One region of the Allokutzneria multivorans genome, then DNA from elsewhere that is predicted to be linked to it. Evidence: riboswitches for the same ligand, from Rfam matches in the RefSeq annotation. Region 1 holds a riboswitch; each other region holds the start of a gene.
What was found. A riboswitch is a leader RNA that binds a small molecule or an ion and turns the genes downstream of it on or off. The one in region 1 is predicted to bind cobalamin.
Positions count from the first base shown of each region.

Region 2: linked by a shared signal. The riboswitch ahead of ABD798_RS02055 (CoA-acylating methylmalonate-semialdehyde dehydrogenase) and the one ahead of cobN (cobaltochelatase subunit CobN) in region 1 are both predicted to bind cobalamin.
Region 3: linked by a shared signal. The riboswitch ahead of metE (5-methyltetrahydropteroyltriglutamate--homocysteine S-methyltransferase) and the one ahead of cobN (cobaltochelatase subunit CobN) in region 1 are both predicted to bind cobalamin.
Region 4: linked by a shared signal. The riboswitch ahead of ABD798_RS25000 (ribonucleoside-diphosphate reductase subunit alpha) and the one ahead of cobN (cobaltochelatase subunit CobN) in region 1 are both predicted to bind cobalamin.

Region 1 is NZ_BAABAL010000016.1:248,929-253,721, forward strand. Features, by position in the region: gene cobJ (precorrin-3B C(17)-methyltransferase) at 1-447, opposite strand, end outside; gene ABD798_RS20170 (precorrin-8X methylmutase) at 444-1,070, opposite strand; gene ABD798_RS20175 (hypothetical protein) at 1,067-2,221, opposite strand; cobalamin riboswitch at 2,250-2,378, shown strand; gene cobN (cobaltochelatase subunit CobN) at 2,418-4,793, shown strand, end outside.
Region 2 is NZ_BAABAL010000004.1:27,132-31,924, forward strand. Features, by position in the region: gene ABD798_RS02045 (alpha/beta hydrolase) at 1-330, shown strand, start outside; gene ABD798_RS02050 (serine hydrolase domain-containing protein) at 334-1,476, shown strand; cobalamin riboswitch at 1,532-1,719, shown strand; gene ABD798_RS02055 (CoA-acylating methylmalonate-semialdehyde dehydrogenase) at 1,745-3,244, shown strand; gene ABD798_RS02060 (acyl-CoA dehydrogenase family protein) at 3,251-4,384, shown strand; gene ABD798_RS02065 (enoyl-CoA hydratase/isomerase family protein) at 4,381-4,793, shown strand, end outside.
Region 3 is NZ_BAABAL010000018.1:222,381-227,173, forward strand. Features, by position in the region: gene ABD798_RS25085 (GNAT family N-acetyltransferase) at 1-424, shown strand, start outside; gene metE (5-methyltetrahydropteroyltriglutamate--homocysteine S-methyltransferase) at 456-2,708, opposite strand; cobalamin riboswitch at 2,845-3,064, opposite strand; gene ABD798_RS25095 (enoyl-CoA hydratase/isomerase family protein) at 3,062-4,093, opposite strand; gene ABD798_RS25100 (AraC family transcriptional regulator) at 4,389-4,793, opposite strand, start outside.
Region 4 is NZ_BAABAL010000018.1:203,515-208,307, reverse strand. Features, by position in the region: gene ABD798_RS25000 (ribonucleoside-diphosphate reductase subunit alpha) at 1-1,912, opposite strand, end outside; cobalamin riboswitch at 2,239-2,452, opposite strand; gene ABD798_RS24995 (ABC transporter permease) at 2,517-3,266, opposite strand; gene ABD798_RS24990 (ATP-binding cassette domain-containing protein) at 3,263-4,219, opposite strand; gene ABD798_RS24985 (PadR family transcriptional regulator) at 4,460-4,793, shown strand, end outside.

The sequences.
Region 1 (4,793 bases):
CACCAACGGCCGCCCCAGCTCGGCGGACGCGCCGCTCACCGACGTCACGCCGGGAACGACCTCGGTGGGGAAGCGGTGTGCGAGCCGCTTGTGCATGTGCATGTAGGAGCCGTAGAAGAACGGATCGCCCGCGGCGAGCACCACCACGTCGCGCCCGGCTTCCAGGTGCGAGGCGAGGCGTTCGGCGCAGGACTCGTAGAACTCGTCGATCGCGCCCTGGTAGCCGCCGGAGTGGTCGGTCTCCTCGACGGTGACCGGGTAGACCAGCTGCTCCTCGATCTGGTCGCCGCGCAAGTAGGGCTCCGCGATGGACCGCGCGACGCTGCGGCCGTGCCGGGCGCTGTGGTAGACGATCACATCGGCCGAGCCGATCAGCCGAGCGGCCTTGACCGTGACCAGCTCGGGGTCGCCCGGCCCCACGCCGACGCCGTATAACCGCCCGCTCATTCTTCCTCGCTCGCGATCGCGTTGATGGCCGCCGCGGTGATCGCACTGCCGCCGCGCCGACCTCGGACGACCAGGTACTCAAGCCCCAAGTCGTTGTCCGCCAGTGCTTCCTTGGACTCGGCCGCCCCGATGAAGCCCACGGGAACACCGAGCACGGCCGCCGGTCGAGGCGCCCCTGACGCGATCATGTCGAGCAGGTGGAACAACGCGGTCGGCGCGTTGCCGATCGCGACCACGGCACCGTGAAGCTTGTCACGCCACAACTCCAATGCAGCCGCACTGCGCGTGTTTCCCAGCTGCACAGCCAAATCCGGCACGCGAGGATCGCCGAGCATGCACAGCACCTCGTTGTCGGCCGGCAGTCGCTTGCGCGTCACTCCGGCGGCGACCATGGTGGCATCACACAGGATTGGCGCTCCACCGAGCAGTGCCGCGCGGGCGTCAAGAACAACGCGCGGCGAGAAAGCTATGTCCTGCACCAGGTCCGTCATCCCGCACGCGTGGATCATGCGCACCGCCACCCGGGCTATGTCCTGCGGGAGCCCGTCCAGCTCGCTCTCCGCGCGGATGGTGGCGAAGGACCGGCGGTAGATCTCCGCGCCGTCCTTGATGTACCTGGTCACATGTCCCTCCGAGCCACCGCGATCGCGGCGGCCGTGTCATTGGCCAGCTTCTCGTTGACCTGGTAGCCCTCGCCGGTCGCCACGACGTCGACAACGCTGCCCTGCGGACGGCCGCACCGCCGCGAGCACCCCGACCAGTGCACGCGCTGCGCGCTGGGCTCAGGACGGGAGCGCAGCCACGCGGCGGCATCCGCGCGCACATCGGCCAAAGCCTTGACGCAGCCCGGCATTCCCGCGCACGAGGTCACTCCGTGCCACGGCGAGTTCGGGTCGGTGATCAGGTCGCGACCGACCACAGTGGACGGTTCCACGCCGCGCAGCACGACGCTGCGCCACGGCGTCAACCGGACCGTGTTCCCCGCCGCGCGCAACAACTCACGGCACTGCGCGGCATCGAGCCTGCCCAGCGGCGCGCCGACGACCAGCGTCCTCGGAGTCGCGAACCCGGTCGGCAGCGGCACAGCGGGCCGGACCATGAGCCTGCGACGCGTGGCGGGAAGCCCCAACCGGTGCAGAACCCGTTGCGGCCCTTCGGTCAGCTCGTTCATCCGCCACGCGACCGAACCCTGCTGCCTGCGCTCGACCAGGAACGCCTGCGCGGCGGCGATCACCGTCGTCACGGTCTGGTTCTCCGGCACGCGAACGCCGGTGTCCTCACCTGCCAGCAGCAGCGCCCAGTCCGGCCCGACCTTGGCAAGGCCGACATCGCCGCCGAGCCCGCTCACATCGCCTTGGCTGTCCACCGTGATCAGGAACCGCCCGGGCAGCTCGGCCAGCTCCGGCCACGAGCACAGCTCGCGGTCCAGCTCGTTGACCAGCGGCTGCTCCGCGCCCAGCGGCGACGCGATGATGTTGCGCACCAGCTCGTGGGTCACCGAGGGCAGCAGCCCGGCCTCGCGCAGCCGCTCCGCCAGCTTCGCCTCGGCACCCAGGCGCAACCCGCGGATCTGGATGTTCGCCCGCGACGTCAGCTCCAGCTGCCCGTCGCCCAGCGCCGCCGACGCCGCGAACACCGCGTGGAACTGCGGAGCCGTCATCGTGCCGCCCGGCACCCGAATGCGCGCCAGCCCGCCGTCGGCCGCGTTGTGCACGGAGACCGCGCCGGGACACGCGTCCCGGCGCGAGCGGTCGGCTGGGGCGTCGGCTGGCACGCGCCGGATGCTACTTGCCACTCGGATCGAGCACTCCAAGTCGGTAGGGTCAGCACGAACGGCGTTGCAGGGAGGAAGCCGGTGCGAATCCGGCGCGGTCCCGCCACTGTGACTCTGCGAAGAGGAGCCAGGAACTCCCGCAGCGCTGTGCCCACACGAGCCGGGGCGAGGACCCCGGGGGAGCGGAGCGTGTCCTGTGCTGCTGTTGTTGTCGACCTCCGACACCGACCTGATGTCGGCCCGCGCGAGCGGCGCCGACTACCGGCTGGCCAACCCGGCCAGAACCGAGGTTGACGACCTCCCTGCCCTTGTCGAGGGCGCTGACCTGGTCGTTGTCCGCATCCTCGGCGGCCGCCGGGCCTGGGAGGAGGGCCTCGACGCGCTGCTCGCGGGCTCCGTCCCGGTGGTCGTCCTGGGCGGCGAGCAGGCTCCCGACGCCGAGCTGATGGAGCTGTCCACGGTGCCCGGCGGCGTCTGCGCGGAGGCCCACGCCTACCTCGCGCACGGCGGCCCGGCGAACCTGACCGAGCTGCACAAGTTCCTCTCCGACACCGTTCTGCTGACCGGTTTCGGCTTCGCTCCGCCCGCTCCCACGCCGACCTGGGGGCCACTGGAACGAGAAAGCTCGCGCGTCGAAGACCCGCTTGCGGGGTCGAGCATTGACGCTGCGGGGCCGGTCATTGGAATTCTCTACTACCGCGCGCACCACGTGGCGGGAAACACATCCTTCGTCCACACCTTGGCCGACTCTGTCGAGGAAGCCGGAGCCAGGGCGCTGCCGATCTTCTGCTCCTCCCTGCGCACGGCCGAGCCCGAACTCCTCGCGGAGCTGGGCAAGGCCGACGCGCTCGTCGTCACCGTCCTCGCCGCCGGTGGCACCAAGCCCGCCGCCGCGTCGGCCGGCGGTGACGAGGAAGCCTGGGACGTCGGCGCGCTCGCGGCGCTGGACGTGCCGATCCTGCAAGCGCTCTGCCTGACCAGCAGCCGTGCCGCGTGGGACGAGAACGACGACGGGCTGTCCCCTTTGGACACTGCGACCCAGGTGGCCATCCCGGAGTTCGACGGGCGGATCATCACGGTCCCGTTCTCCTTCAAGGAGATCGACGAGGACGGCCTGACGGTCTACGTCGCCGACCCCGAGCGAGCCCGCCGCGTCGCCGGAATCGCTTACCGCCACGCCGTTCTGCGGCACATCCCGCCCGCCGAACGGCGCATCGCGATCATGCTCTCGGCCTACCCCACGAAGCACTCCCGCATCGGCAACGCGGTCGGGCTCGACACCCCGGCCAGCGTCGTGCGGCTGCTCACCGAGATGCGCGAGCGCGGCTACGACGTCGGCCCGCTCGACGGCCCCGACGCGCTGCCGGGCCTCGCCTCGCTCGACGGTGACGCGCTGATCCACGCGCTGATCGCGGCGGGCGGCCAGGACGCGGACTGGCTGACCGAGGACCAGCTCACCGGCAACCCCGTCCGCATGTCCGCCGCGCGCTACCGCTCCTGGTACGAGACGCTTCCCGAGGACATGCGCGAGGAGATGGAGCAGCACTGGGGTGCCGCGCCCGGCGAGCTGTTCGTGGACCGCTCCAACGATCCTGACGGCGAGATCGTGCTGGCCGCGCTGCGCACCGGCAACATCGTGGTGATGGTGCAGCCGCCCCGGGGCTTCGGCGAGAACCCGATCGCGATCTACCACGACCCCGACCTGCCGCCGAGCCACCACTACCTGGCCGCTTACCGCTGGCTGGCCGACGATTTCGGCGCGGACGCGGTCGTGCACGTCGGCAAGCACGGCAACCTGGAGTGGCTGCCCGGCAAGACGGTCGGCATGTCCGCCGCGTGCGGTCCGGACGCGGCGCTCGGCGACCTCCCGCTGATCTACCCGTTCCTGGTCAACGACCCCGGTGAGGGCACGCAGGCCAAGCGCCGCGCCCACGCCACGCTCGTCGACCACCTGGTGCCGCCGATGTCCCGCGCGGACAGCTACGGCGACATCGCGCGCCTGGAACAGCTGCTGGACGAGTACGGCAACATCGCCGCGATGGACCCGGCGAAGCTGCCTGCGATCCGTGCGCAGATCTGGACGTTGATCCAGGCCGCCAAGCTCGATCACGACCTCGGCATGGCCGATCGCCCGCACGACGCGGAGTTCGACGAGTTCCTGCTGCACGTCGACGGCTGGCTGTGCGAGGTCAAGGACGTGCAGATCCGCGACGGCCTGCACGTGCTCGGCAACGCGCCGGTCGGCGAGGCCAGGGTGAACCTGGTGCTTGCGATGCTTCAGGCCCGCCAGATGTGGGGCGGCGCGACGTCCTTGCCCGGTCTGCGCGAGGCGCTGGGGCTCGTCGAGGACGGCAGCGCGTCCAGGGCCGGTACCGACGCGGTGGAGGAGACCGCGCGGAACCTGGTGCAGGGCATGGAGAACGCGCAGTGGGACGCCTCGGCGGCGCTCGACGTGACGCGTGAGGTCCTCGGCCGCGCCGACGAGCAGATCACCGAGATCCTGACCTTCGCGGCGGTCGAGGTGGTCCCGCGCCTGGCCCGCACGACCGACGAGCTGGACATGGTGCTGCAC
Region 2 (4,793 bases), on a different contig from region 1:
TTCACTGACACGCCGTGGATGAACCGCGCCAAGGTCACCGCGTCCTGGCGGCACTACCTCGGCGGAGCGCCCGCGACGCAGTACTCCTCACCCGCGCGGGCCACCGACCTCTCCGGCCTGCCGCCCGCCTACATCGCCACCGCCGAGTTCTGCCCGAACCGCGACGAGGACATCGACTACGCGGTGCGCCTGATGCGAGCGGGCGTCTCGGTCGAGCTGCACCAGTGGCCCGGGACCTTCCACGGCTCGCAGGCGATCCTGTCCGCCGAGGTCTCCCAACGCCAGAACGCCGAACTCGGCGCCGCCCTGCGCCGCGCCCTGGAGGGATGACCCATGTCGAAGATCAAGCTGATCGCATGCGGAACCGTTGCCGCACTGGGCCTCGGCGCAGGATCCGCCGCCGCGCTGCCCAGTGACTTACAGTCCACTTTGGACGCTGTGCACAGCGCGGGCATGCCGGGCGTGTTCGCCGAGGTGCGCGACGGGAAGGCCGTGTGGCGCGGAGCGTCCGGAGTCGCCGACCTCGCCACCGGCCGCCCCGTCGCCGCCGACATGCGCCACCGCGTCGGCAGCATCACCAAGACCTTCACCGCCGTGGCCGTCCTGCTCCAGGTCGAGAAGGGCCGCGTGCGGCTCGACGCGCCGATCGCGGACTACCTGCCGCGCCTGGTGCCCGGCGAACGCGGTCGCAAGATCACCGTGCGGATGCTGATCAACCACACCAGCGGCCTCGCCGAATACCTGCCCGTGGCGTTCCCGTCGCTGGCCGAGATGTCGCCGAAGAGCTTGGACGACAACAGGTTCCGGCGCTTCCGCGCGACCGAGCTGATCGCGATGGGCGTCAACGCCCCGCCCGCCGGGGAGCCGGGGAGCACGCCGGGCACGTACTCCAACACCAACTACCTGCTGCTCGGGCAGCTCCTGGAGAAGGTGACCGGTAGGCCCGCAGAAGAGGTGATCACCCGCACGGTGATCGAGCGCGCCGGGCTGCGGAACACCGAATTCCCTGACAGCCCAAGGGTTCAGGGGCCGCACTCCCGCATGTACGAGTCGCTGTTCGGCACGATCGACCCGCCACGCGACTACAGCGTCTACGACATGTCGTGGGTGAGCACCGGCGCCGCGCTGGTCACGACCATGGCCGACCTCAACCGCTTCTACGCGCGGCTGCTCAGCGGCAAGATCGTCAGCGCGGCGTCGCTGGAGCAGATGCAGCGCACGGTCCCGGTGATCAGCCTGGAGGGCAAGCCGATCGACTACGGCCTTGGCCTGCACAAGGTCACCACGAGCTGCGGCACCTTCTGGGGTCACGACGGCTCGGTGTGGGGGGCGCAGGCCCTGTCGCTGACCCGCGCCGACGGCGGGCGGCAGCTGTCCTACGCGCTGAACCTCGCGCACTGGACCAAGCTCGACCGTCTTGACGCGGCGCTGGAGAGCTTCACCCGGAAGGCACTGTGCGCTGAACGAACCCGGTGACGGGGCGCTGAGGGAAGCGGCCGAACGGGTGTGAGCTACGGCTCGGTCGACATAGTTGGACGTCCTACTATATGGTCCCCAACAGACCCGCGGTGCAGGGAAGCTGGTGCGAATCCAGCGTGGTCCCGCCACTGTGACCGGGGAGCGCGTCGTCGAAGGGCAAGGCCACTGGCGAGAGCCGGGAAGGCTGGCGGCGCGTGACGATCCGGAAGCCAGGATACCGGCCACGGGTGTCGTTCGTGTTGTCCACGAGGATGGAGCCACACGCATGCTTCCTGTGCGCGCGCATTTTGTCGACGGCAAGGAATTCCCGGGCACGTCGAGTCGGCTCGCCGACGTCTACGACCCCAACACCGGTTCGGTCCAGGCCCGCGTTCGCTTGGCGGACAAGGAAGACGTCGACGCTGTCATCGCCTCGGCGGTGACAGCGCAGGCGGAGTGGGCGAGGTGGAACCCGCAGCGCAGGGCCAGGGTCCTGCTGCGCTTCCTGGACCTGGTCAACCGCGAGATCGACTCGCTGGCCCGGCTGCTCTCCGCCGAGCACGGCAAGACCGTCGCCGACGCCAAGGGCGACATCCAACGCGGCCTCGAGGTCGTGGAGTTCGCGGCCGGAATCCCGCACCTGCTCAAGGGTGAGTTCACCGACGGCGCCGGGACCGGCATCGACGTGCACTCGCTGCGCCAGCCGCTCGGCGTGGTCGCGGGGATCACCCCGTTCAACTTCCCCGCGATGATCCCGCTGTGGAAGGCGGCCCCGGCCATCGCGTGCGGGAACGCCTTCGTGCTCAAGCCCTCCGAGCGCGACCCCTCGGTCCCGCTGCGCCTGGCCGAGCTGTTCGCCGAGGCCGGGCTGCCGCCGGGGGTGTTCAACGTGGTCAACGGGGACAAGGTCGCCGTCGACGCGCTGCTGCACGACGAGCGGATCCAGGCCGTCGGTTTCGTCGGCTCCTCCGAGATCGCGCAGTACATCTACTCCACGGCCGCGGCCAACGGGAAGCGCGCGCAGTGCTTCGGCGGCGCCAAGAACCACATGATCATCATGCCGGACGCCGACCTGGACCAGGCGGTGGACGCGCTGCTCGGCGCCGGGTACGGCTCGGCGGGGGAGCGTTGCATGGCGATCTCCGTCGCTGTCCCTGTCGGCGAGGCCACCGCGAACGCGTTGGTGGACAAGCTGATCGAGCGCATCCCCACGCTGAAGATCGGTGTTTCGCACGACGAGAACGCCGACTACGGCCCGCTGGTCACCGCCGCCGCGCTGGAGCGCGTCCGCGACTACATCCGGATCGGCGTCGACGAAGGCGCTTCGCTGGTGGTCGACGGCCGCGACTTCGTGTTGCCGGGCAACGAGAACGGCTTCTTCATCGGCCCGTCGCTGTTCGACGACGTGCGCCCCGGCTCGCGCATCCACCGCGAGGAGATCTTCGGACCGGTGCTCGCGATCGTGCGCGCGGCGGACTACGAGGAAGCCCTGCGCCTGCCCAGCGAGCACCAGTACGGCAACGGCGTGGCGATCTTCACCAGGGACGGCGACACCGCGCGGGACTTCACCAGCCGCGTCAACACCGGCATGGTCGGCGTGAACGTGCCGATCCCGGTTCCCGTCGCCTACCACACCTTCGGCGGGTGGAAGCGCTCCGGCTTCGGTGACCTCAACCAGCACGGTCCCGACTCGATCCGCTTCTACACCAAGACGAAGACGGTCACCTCGCGCTGGCCCTCCGGCACCCGGCAGGGCGCCAGCTTCGTCATCCCGACGATGAGCTGAGGCGGCGTGTTCGCGCTGACCGACGAGCAGCGGGAGATCGCCGACACCGCACGGCGCTTCGCCGCTGAGCACTTCGCGCCCCACGCGGTGCGCTGGGACCAGGAGAAGCACTTCCCGGTCGACGTCCTGCGCAAAGCCGCCGAGGTGGGCATGGGTGGCGTGTACGTGAGCGAGGACTTCGGGGGCTCCGGACTGTCCAGGCTCGACGCCGCATTGATCTTCGAAGGCCTCGCGACGGGATGCCCGTCACTTGCCGGATACCTGTCCATCCACAACATGGTCGCCTGGATGGTGGACCGCTTCGGCGACACCGCGCAGCGCGCCCGGTTCCTGCCGGGGCTGTGCGCCATGGACGACCTCGGCAGCTACTGCCTCACCGAGCCCGGAGCCGGTTCCGACGCGGGTTCCTTGCGCACCAAGGCGGTCCGCGACGGCGACCACTACGTGCTCAACGGCGTCAAGCAGTTCATCTCCGGCGCCGGAACGTCCACTGTGTACATCGTGATGGCCAGGACCGCCGACACCGGGCCTCGTGGGATCACCGCCTTCATCGTGCCGATCGAGTCGTTGTCCTTCGGCCCCAACGAGATCAAGATGGGGTGGAACGCCCAGCCCACGCGCCAGGTCATCCTGGAGGACGTGCGCGTGCCCACCGCCAACCGCCTCGGCGCGGAGGGGGACGGCTTCCGGATCGCGATGAACGGCCTCAACGGCGGGCGCCTCAACATCGGCGCTTGTTCGCTGGGCGGGGCGCAGAGCGCGTTGCACCGCAGCCTGGACTACCTCCGCGACCGCGAGGCGTTCGGCGCGCCGCTGCTGCGCGCCCAGGCTTTGCAGTTCCAGCTCGCCGACATGGGCACTGAACTGGAGGCCGCGCGGATGTTGTTGTGGCGCGCCGCTTCCGCGCTGGACGCGAAGGACCCGCGAGCGGTGGAGCTGTGCGCGATGGCCAAGCGCTTCGCCACCGACACCGGGTTCTCCGTCGCCGACCGCGCACTGCAACTGCACGGCGGCTACGGCTACCTCGCCGAGTACGGCATCGAGAAGATCGTGCGCGACCTGCGCGTGCACCAGATCCTCGAAGGAACCAACGAGATCATGCGCGTGATCGTCTCGCGCGGAATGACGGGGGCGGCATGATGACCACGGATGTGTTGCTGCGCAAGGAGAGCGGCCTTGGCCGGATCATCCTCAACCGACCGCGTGCGATCAACGCGCTGACCCACACCATGGTGCAGCTCATCGACGCCGCGCTGGTGGAGTGGGCCGACGACGCCGACGTGCGCGCCGTGCTGATCACCGGAGCGGGGGAGCGCGGCCTGTGCGCGGGCGGCGACATCGTCTCCATCTACGAGGACGCGCGCTCCGGCGGCAGTGCTTCGCTGGACTTCTGGCGCGACGAGTACGTGCTCAACGCCCGCATTGCCCGCTATCCCAAGCCTTACGTCGCGGTGATGGACGGCATCGTGATGGGCGGCGGGGTCGGCGTCTCCGCGCACGGCAGCGTCAGGATCGTCACTGAGCGCTCCGTCGTGGGGATGCCGGAGGT
Region 3 (4,793 bases), on a different contig from region 1:
CGACGACCAGGCCGAACAACCCCCACCCGGCTTCGACTGGGCCCGCGCCGACATCGAACACCTCATGAGCCTCGAACCCACCACATCCACCGAACCCGCACCGGTCGACGGCTACACCTTCACCACCGAACACCTCGGCACCGGAGCCGTCCGCGCCACCTACAAGTCCACAAAGGACGGACAAGAAGCAGGCTCAGCCACCATGCTCCTCCGCGACACCACAGGCGTCATCGACTCCGTCGCAGTCCACGAGGACCACCGCCGCAAAGGACTCGCCGCACACCTCATGCGCCACCTGCACAACCACGCCGCACAACAGAAAACGACCCGGCTGCTCCTCGTCGCGAGCCCGATGGGCAAACACCTCTACGACAAGCTCGGCTGGCACACCATCACCCGCCTGCTGATCGCGACGGTCGTGTGAGACCCGCGAGCCCCACACGACCGCCCACCGATCACAGCTGCGCGCGAACCTTCTTCGCCGCCGCGACCATGTGCGTCAACGCGGCCTCAACCTCCGCATAACCACGCGTCTTCAGACCACAGTCCGGATTCGCCCACAACCGCTCCGCAGGAATCACCCGCACAGCAGCAGTCAACAACTCCACGACCTCGTCCTCACCCGGCACACGCGGCGAGTGGATGTCATAGACACCAGGCCCGACACCCCGGCCATAACCCACCGCACGAAGATCGTCGAGCACCTCCATCTTCGACCGCGCCGCCTCGATCGTCGTCACATCCGCGTCCAACCCATCGATCGCGGAAATCACATCACCGAACTCCGAATAACACAGGTGCGTGTGAATCTGCGTGCTGTCCGCAGCACCCGCCGTCGACAACCGGAACGACTCCACCGCCCAGTCCAAGTACTCCTTGCGATCCCGCTCCCGCAACGGCAACAACTCCCGCAACGCAGGCTCATCCACCTGCACCACAGCGATCCCCGCCGCCTCCAGGTCACGAACCTCGTCCCGCAACGCCAAAGCCACCTGACGCGCCGTCTCACCCAACGGCTGATCATCACGCACGAACGACCACGCCAAAATCGTCGTCGGCCCGGTCAACATCCCCTTCACCGGACGCTCCGACCGCGACTGCGCGTACTCGGCCCACTCCACCGTCATCGGCTCCGGCCGCGACACATCACCGAACAAAATCGGCGGACGGACACACCGCGAACCATAGGACTGAACCCACCCGAACTCCGTCGCCGCAAAGCCATCGAGCAGCTCAGCGAAGTACTGCACCATGTCATTGCGCTCCGGCTCACCATGAACCAGAACATCAAGACCAATGGACTCCTGCAGCCGCACCACGCGCTCGATCTCCGCACGCATCAACCGGCGATACTCGTTCGGACCCAACCGCCCAGCACGGAAATCCGCCCGAGCCCTCCGAATCTCCCCCGTCTGCGGGAACGACCCGATCGTCGTCGTCGCCAACGGCGGCAACTTCAACCGCTCCTGCTGAGCCCTCGCCCGCGTCGCATACTCCGCCCGACGCGCATCCTCCGGCCGCAACGCCTCAACACGCGCCCGCACCCGGTCATCACGACCACTGCGCACCCGCACGGCCTCAGCGGCAGCAGCCAACTCGTCAGCCACGCCGTCCGTGCCCTCGCGCAACGCACGCCCGAGCAGCACAACCTCAGCCAACTTCTGCCGCGCGAAAGCCAAACGCGGCAACACAGCCGAATCCAAGTTCGACTCAGCATCAACGTCGTACGGCACGTGCAACAACGAACACGACGTCGACACCTCAACGCGCGCAGCCGACCCCAACAACGTCGCACACTTCGCCAACGCGCTGTTCAGATCAGTACGCCACACATTGCGACCGTCAACCACACCAGCCACAACCGTCTTGTGCTGCAACGCCGTCACCGACGCGATGCCCTCAAGACCACCCGCCACCAAGTCGACCGAAATCGCCTCGACCGGACTCTCCGCCAACACCGACAACGCCGGACCCAACGTCCCGAAGTACGACGCCACAAGAATCCTCGGCCGATTCGTCAGCCTGCCCAACCGCTCATAAGCAGTCGCCAACGCCGCCAGCTCGACAGGACTCCGGTCAGCGCAGAACGCAGGCTCGTCCAACTGAACCCACTCGACGCCCGCCTCCGCCAACGCCGCCAAAAGCGCCTCATACGCATCGAGCAACCGGTCCAACAGGCCCAGCGGAGCAAAACCCTCCTGCGAAGCCTTCGACAACAACAAGAACGTCACCGGCCCGATCACCACGGGCCGCGTCGTCACACCCTGCGCCAAAGCCTCCCGGTACTCCCGCAACGGCTTGTTGTCCGCCACCGAGAACACCGAATCCGGACCCAACTCCGGCACCAGGTAGTGGTAGTTCGTGTCGAACCACTTCGTCATCTCCAACGGCGGAACGGCATCGTTGCCCCGCGCCATCGCGAAATAAGTGTCCACATCGGACAGACCAAGACCCCGGTACCGCGCGGGAACCGCACCCACCATCACCGCGGTGTCCAACATCTGGTCGTAGTACGAGAACGTGTTACCAGGAAGCGAATCCAACCCCGACGCGGCCAACTCCGCCCACGTCCGCGCCCGCAACTCCGAGGCCACCGACTCCAACGCCGCAACCGGCGTCCGACCCGCCCAGTAGTCCTCAAGCGCCCGCTTCAGCTCACGCCGCGGACCGATCCGCGGATACCCGAGCACGGTGCTTCCAACGTTCACAGCTCTCTCCTCGCGAGCTCGCGCTGACGAGCCACCACGGACCCACGAGCGCACGCGAGGACAGACGCCTCTGATCAACAGCAGGCGCCGCCGTCCGCACAGGCCACCCGCGAGGCCGTAGGACCCACGCACACCCTCGGTGCGCGTACCGGTGGCAGGTCTTCGGACTCACGGGCGGCTCCGGCTCGACACCGGCTCTCCTACTGGCCGTCGCTTCCCAGACCCTCGCGGACCCAGTGCTCATGACGGCGGTCGTTCCCGTTCACCGCTGCGGGGCAGTCCCGGATTCCCACCGGGTTCCCTCTTGCGACGACCGCCCTGGCGAGACGGCCGAACCACCAGCGACGCCGACCCTATCGGACCGCCAGCCCGAGTTCACCCTCCCCGAGCCACGCGAAGCACCGCTGCACCGACAACCGGTCCACGTCCTCCAACCGCCCAGGACTCCACCTCGGCTCGCGATCCTTGTCGATGATCGCCGCCCGAATCCCCTCAACCAGGTCCGGCCGCTCCAGCAGCGCACACGCCACCCGATACTCAAGATCGAGGCATTCACCCAGATCATCGAGCACCTTCGCCGCCCGCAACGCCTGCAAAGTCACCTTCAACGACGTCGGCGACTTCCCCAGCAACTCCTTCGCCGCCGCCTCCCCCGCAGCCTCACCACTGGTCGCCAACCGGCTCGCGATCTCCTCAACCGAATCAGCCGAATAACACGGATCGATCCACCGACGCTGCGCCGCGAGCTCGCTCGGCGGCGGCTCCTCCGCGAACGCCCGCACGTCCAGCTCGCCCTCGCTGAGCGCCTCGACCAGCTCCGGCAGCCTCTCCGAGCGCACGAAGTGATCCGCCAAGCCCATGTGGATCGCATCCGACCCCGACAACCGCGCTGCGGTCAGCGCCGCGTGCGTGCCCAGCTCACCCGGCGCGCGCGAGAGCAGGAACGTCCCGCCCACGTCCGGCACGAACCCGATGCCCACCTCGGGCATGCCGACGACCGAGCGCTCCGTGACGACGCGGACGCTGCCGTGCCCGGAGACCCCGACCCCGCCGCCCATCACGATCCCGTCCATGAGGGCGATGTAGGGCTTCGGGAACTGCGAGATCCGGTGGTTGAGCAGGTACTCCTCGCGCCAGAACGTCTTCGGCCCGTCCTGCCCTGCCTTCGCGTGCTCGTAGATGCCCCGGATGTCCCCGCCAGCGCACAGCCCGCGCTCACCGGCTCCGTCGATCAGCACCGCGCGCACCGCGTCGTCGCCGGCCCAGTCTCCGAGCGCGCCGAAGATCTCGCGAACCATCCCCGGCGTCAACGCGTTCAGCGTCCTCGGCCGGTTCAGCGTGATCCGCCCCAGCCCCCGCTCGACCCGCAGCACCACATCGCTCATCCCCCAACCCTATCGACGCGCTCGCACCCCATCGGGTCCACCAGTCTTCAAGACCCACGAACCCCCCTCCGCGAGGTCTCCAACCGCCCCAAACCCCATGAGGGTTTGGGGCGGTTAACGATGATCGACAGGGGGGTTTGCTGGTCTTGAAGACTGGCGAACTTCGGCGGCTCCCTGATGTCTGGGCGGGGTTGGCGGTGTTTTGCTGTGGCGGATTGATTTCATTCGACACTGAAGTCATTGTGGCTGAGAAGATTATGCGACGTGCGGAGCGGCCGGAGGGCGAAAGTGCTGTTCAGCGGAGGGCGCTGGGGGCGATTCCGCGCACGCGCTTGAAGGCCGCGCTGAAGGCGAAGCCGTCCGCGTAGCCGACGCGGCGGGCCACTGCGGCCACGGTGCTGCCGGGCTCGGCGAGGAGGTCGGCAGCGAGGTCCATGCGCCAGCCCGTGAGATAGGTCAGCGGGGGCTCCCCCACCAGCGCCGTGAAGCGCTTCGCCAGCGCGGCCCTGGACACCCCGGCCTCGGAGGCGAGCGAAGCGACGGTCCACGTGCGCGCGGGATCGGAGTGCAGGGCACGAAGTGCTTGTCCCACAACGGGATCGCCCTGCGCCTGGTACCAGGCCGGAGGATCGCCGCCCGGCCGGTCGAACCACGCGCGCAGCGTGCACACGAGCAGCCAGTCCAGCAATCTGTCCAGCAC
Region 4 (4,793 bases), on a different contig from region 1:
GCTTGGCCTCGGGGATCGTGTAGAAGTTCACGTCGATCACGTTGTCCAGCATGCGAACGGCCGTGCGCACGGTCTTCTCCAGGCGCGCGTGGTCGATGCCGTCCGGGCCCACGTGCTGCGCCAGGTTCACCGAACCCAGGTTGCACACCGCGACCTCGTCCACCGTGGTGTTGAGGGTGATCTCGGTGCACAGGTTGGAGGAGTGCACGACACCGGAGTGCTGCTGCGGCGAGCGCAGGTTGCACGGGTCCTTGAAGGTGATCCACGGGTGGCCGGTCTCGAAGAGCATGGTCAGCATGCGCCGCCACAGGTCCTTCGCCTTGACCGTGCGGAACACCCGCAGCTCCCCGCGCGAAGCCGCCAGCTCGTAAGCGCGGTAGCGCTCGGTGAACTCCGAGCCGTAGCTGTCGTGCAGGTCCGGGACCTCGTCGGGGGAGAACAGCGTCCAGTCCCCGTCGGCGCGCACGCGGCGCATGAACTCATCCGGCACCCAGTTCGCGGTGTTCATGTCGTGGGTGCGGCGCCGGTCGTCGCCGGTGTTCTTGCGCAGGTCGAGGAACTCCTCGACGTCGATGTGCCAGGTCTCCAGGTACGCGCAGACCGCGCCCTTGCGCTTGCCGCCCTGGTTCACCGCGACCGCCGTGTCGTTGGCGATCTTGAGGAACGGGACCACGCCCTGGGACTGGCCGTTGGTGCCCTTGATGTGCGCGCCGATGCCCCGGACCGGGGTCCAGTCGTTGCCCAGGCCGCCCGCGTACTTCGACAGCAGCGCGTTGTTGCTGATGCCGTGGAAGATCCCCTCCAGGTCGTCGGCGACCGTGGTGAGGAAGCAGGAGGACAGCTGCGGCCGCGTGGTGCCGGCGTTGAACAGCGTCGGGGTGGAGCACATGAAGTCGAAGGTGGAGATCAGGTCGTAGAACTCGATCGCCCGCGCTTCGCGGTCTTCCTCCAGCAGCGACAGGCCCATGGCCACGCGCATGAAGAACGCCTGCGGCAGCTCGTAGCGGTGCTGGTCGCTGTGCAGGAGGTAGCGGTCGTAGAGGGTCTGCATGCCCAGGAACTGGAACCGCAGGTCGCGGTCCGGCACCAGCGCCGCTCCCAGCCGCTCCAGGTCGAAGTTCGCCAGCTCCGGGTCCAGCTGGCCGAGGCCGATGCCCCGGTGCACGAACTCGGCGAAGTAGGCCGGGTAGCGCTCGCCCATCTCGGTGTGGCTGGCCAGCTGCGAACCGCCGTAGACGAACTCCAGCGCCTCCTTGCGCAGCTTGTCCTGCAACAGGCGCGCGCTGACGAAGGAGTAGTTCGGGTCGTTCTCCACCATCGTGCGCGCGGCCATCACCGGCGCGACGGTCAGCTCCGAGACGGTGATGCCGTCGTAGAGGTTGCGCAGCGTCTCCGCCAGCACCGCCTCCGCCGAGACCGCCTCAAGGTCCGCGCACGCCTCGGTGATCACCAGCGTCAGGCGCTCGGTGTCCAGCGGCTCCGTGCGGCCGTCGGCGTGGCGCACGGAGAACGCCGGAGCGGTGACGGGCTCGCGCACCACGGGCTGCTGCGAGCGGGCCTTGGCGTGCTCCTCGCGGTAGAGCACGTAGGCGCGGGCGACCTTGTGGTGGCCGCCGCGCATCAGGGCCAGCTCGACCTGGTCCTGGATCTGCTCGATGTGCAGGGGGTTCTCCGGGCCGCTGTGCCGCAGCAGCGCGGTCTCCACGTGCAGCGTCAGCTCACCGATGAGCTCGCGGACGCGTGTGGAGGTGCCCGCCTCGCGGCCCTCGACCTCCAGGAACGCCTTGGTGACCGCGACGGAGATCTTGGTGGAGTCGAACGGGGAGGAGGTGCCGTCGCGGCGGATCACCGCGACGGAGGCCGGACGGGTGGCAGCGGACGTTGTGGCGGGCTCCGCCGGGTGCACGGTCAAAGGAAGGACTCCTGAACTTGCCGGAACGGTCTCTGGGCAGACTCCACCGTCCGAACACCCGGGAACGGTGTCCGGCAGCGGAAACTCAGTGGGGCGCAAGAGGTTCAGCGAACCTCCGCGCGGAGAGGGCTAGCGCGCCCGGGGGAGCGGGGCGGGAGTGCAGCCGGGTATGCCTGGTCGTGCCGGGGCGGTGAACACGGCGCTCTCCTCACTCGCGGGGCGTGGACCACGGGCCGCGCGGGGGCGAGGGCCGACCCGAACCCCTTGCGGGGCCTCAAGGTCGTCCGCTCGGCCCTCCCACGAGGCCGCGGACCGGGCGCGCCGGGCGGCGCACCCGTCGGATGGCAGGTCTTCGGACTCGCGGGCACTCACCGGTGGAACCGGCCGTCCTACTGACCGTCGCTTCCCGGGCGCGGAGCCCAGTGCTCATGACGGCGTTCGTTCCCACTCACCGCTGCGGGGCAGTCCCGGATTTCCACCGGGTTCCCTCTTGCCTCGCAGCCCCTTTCGGGACCGCGAACCATCGACGCGGGGAATACTACATCTAGTGGTTGATCACGCAAGCCAGCCCCAGATACCGCGTGTTGCGAGTCAGTGGGGATTGTCATAGGCCCTTGCGCATGGCTCTGACGCCCACCGCCAGACCGACCGCGGCGAAGCCGAACGCGGTGAGTGACCCGTACAGCACGGCCGGTTCGGCGAAGCGCCCGGCGAACAGCGCGCGCTCGGCGTCCACGAGATGGGACACGGGGTTGAGCGAGGCCACCACGCGCAGCCAGTCTGGCCCGGACTCCACCGGCAGCAGCACACCTGACAGCAGCAACACGGGAAACATGACCATCTGGGTGACTCCGTAGAACAGCTGCCCGCTCGGCCGGGAGGCGATCGCGAGCACGTAGGACAGCGCGATCAGCCCGGAACCGAACACCACCAGCAGGAGCAGCCCTGCCAGCACACCGAGCGGGAACAGCTCGAAGCCCAACGGCACCGCCGCCCCGATGATCAGCAGCGCCTGCACGAGCAGCAGCAGGAACTCCTTGAGCGTGCGGCCGAACAGCAGCGCCGAGCGGGTGATCGGACTGACCAGCACGCGCTCGAAGGAACCGCTCAACAGCTCGGTGAGCAGGGTGTAGCCGGACATCATCGGCCCGGTCAGGCACATCATGATCAGAATCCCCGGCACGAACCACTGCCACGGCGACGGCCCGCCCGGCGCACCGGTCAGCAGCGACCCGAACAGGATCAGGAACAGCAGCGGCTGACCCATCGTGAAGAGCAGTCCGCTGGGCGTGCGCACGGCGGGCATCAGCTCGCGCAGGAACACGGTCCTGGTGTCCCACAGCAGTTTCCTCACGCCGCCACCTCGTCCTCGCGCAGGCTGCGCCCGGTCAGGGCCAGGAACACGTCATCCAGCGTCGGCCGCGACGAAGCGGCGGTGACCGCCCGCACGTCCTTCTCGCCGAGCGCACGCAAGAACTCCGGCAACGCCGTGTCCGCGCGCGGCACCCGCACCCGCACGGTCGTGGATTCCCTTGCCACATCACCGAAGAACACCCCGACATCGGCGGCGCGCACCGCGTCGGCCTCCGTCGAGGTGGTCACCGTGACGCTGTCCCCGGCCAGTTCGCTCTTGAGCGAGGCGGCCGTGCCGTCGGCGATGATGCGCCCGTTGTCGATGATCACCACCCGCTCGGCCATCGCGTCGGCCTCCTCCAGGTAGTGCGTGGTCAGCACGATCGTCGTCCCGTAGTGCTCGCGCAGCCGCAGCACGTGCTCCCACACGTTGGCCCGGTTGTGCGGGTCCAGGCCGGTCGAGGGCTCGTCCAGGAACAGCAGCTCCGGCCGGTGCACCAACCCGATCGCGATGTCCAGTCGGCGCCGCTGACCGCCGGAGAGGCTGCCCGGCAGGCGCTTGGCCATCGGCCGCAGGTCGAGCAGTTCCAGCATCTCCTCCGCGCGCGCCCGCGCCGCCGCGCGCGAGAGCCCGTAGGCCAGGCCCTGCGTGACGATCTCGTCCAGCACGCGGTAGCTCTCGCCCGCGCTGGAGAGCTGGCCGACGTAGCCGATGCGCTCGCGCACCCCGGCCGGGTCGGTGGCGATGTCGCGGCCCGCCACCGTCGCCGAGCCCGAGGTGGGCGGCAGCAGCGTGGTCAGCATGCGCAGCGTCGTGGACTTGCCGGCGCCGTTCGGGCCGAGCACCGCGACCAGCTGACCGCGCTCGACGTCCAGGTCGACGCCGCGCACGGCCTCCACCGGATCACCTCGCCGGATCGGGAAGCTCTTGGCCAGTTTTCGGGCATGGATCATCGGCCCCTCCTTGCGAGTGGTTCTGGGCATGACGAAAAAGCCCTGGTGAAGGGCTGTTTGGGCGAGAAAGGCAATCTTGGGTGGCGCCGAGCGCGCTGTCAAACATGAACGCCGCGTTCATGTTTGCCCTGACCTGCGGAAACAGAATCGTGCGAGCGCGTTTGCGCAGGTGAGAAAAAATTGTGCTCGCTCCCTGATACTCGTCGACGTATACTCGGCTGCGAGTAGGAGGTGGCGGGGATGGAGCGGCGCAAGGTCGGCAACCTGATGGCTCTCGCGGTGCTCTCGGTCCTCGCGCAGCGGCCGATGCACCCGTACGAGATGGCCTCGATGCTGCGTGCCCGTGGCAAGGACGCCGACATGGGCATCAAGTGGGGCTCGCTCTACACGGTCGTGCGCAACATGGAGAAGCACGGCCTGATCGAGGCCGCCGAGACCGTGCGGCAGGGCGGACGCCCCGAGCGCACGATCTACCGCATCACCGACGACGGCCGCGCGGAGATGGTCGACTGGGTGCGCGAGCTGATCTCCGTGCCCGAACGCGAACGCATGCGCTTCCAGGCCGGGCTCTCCG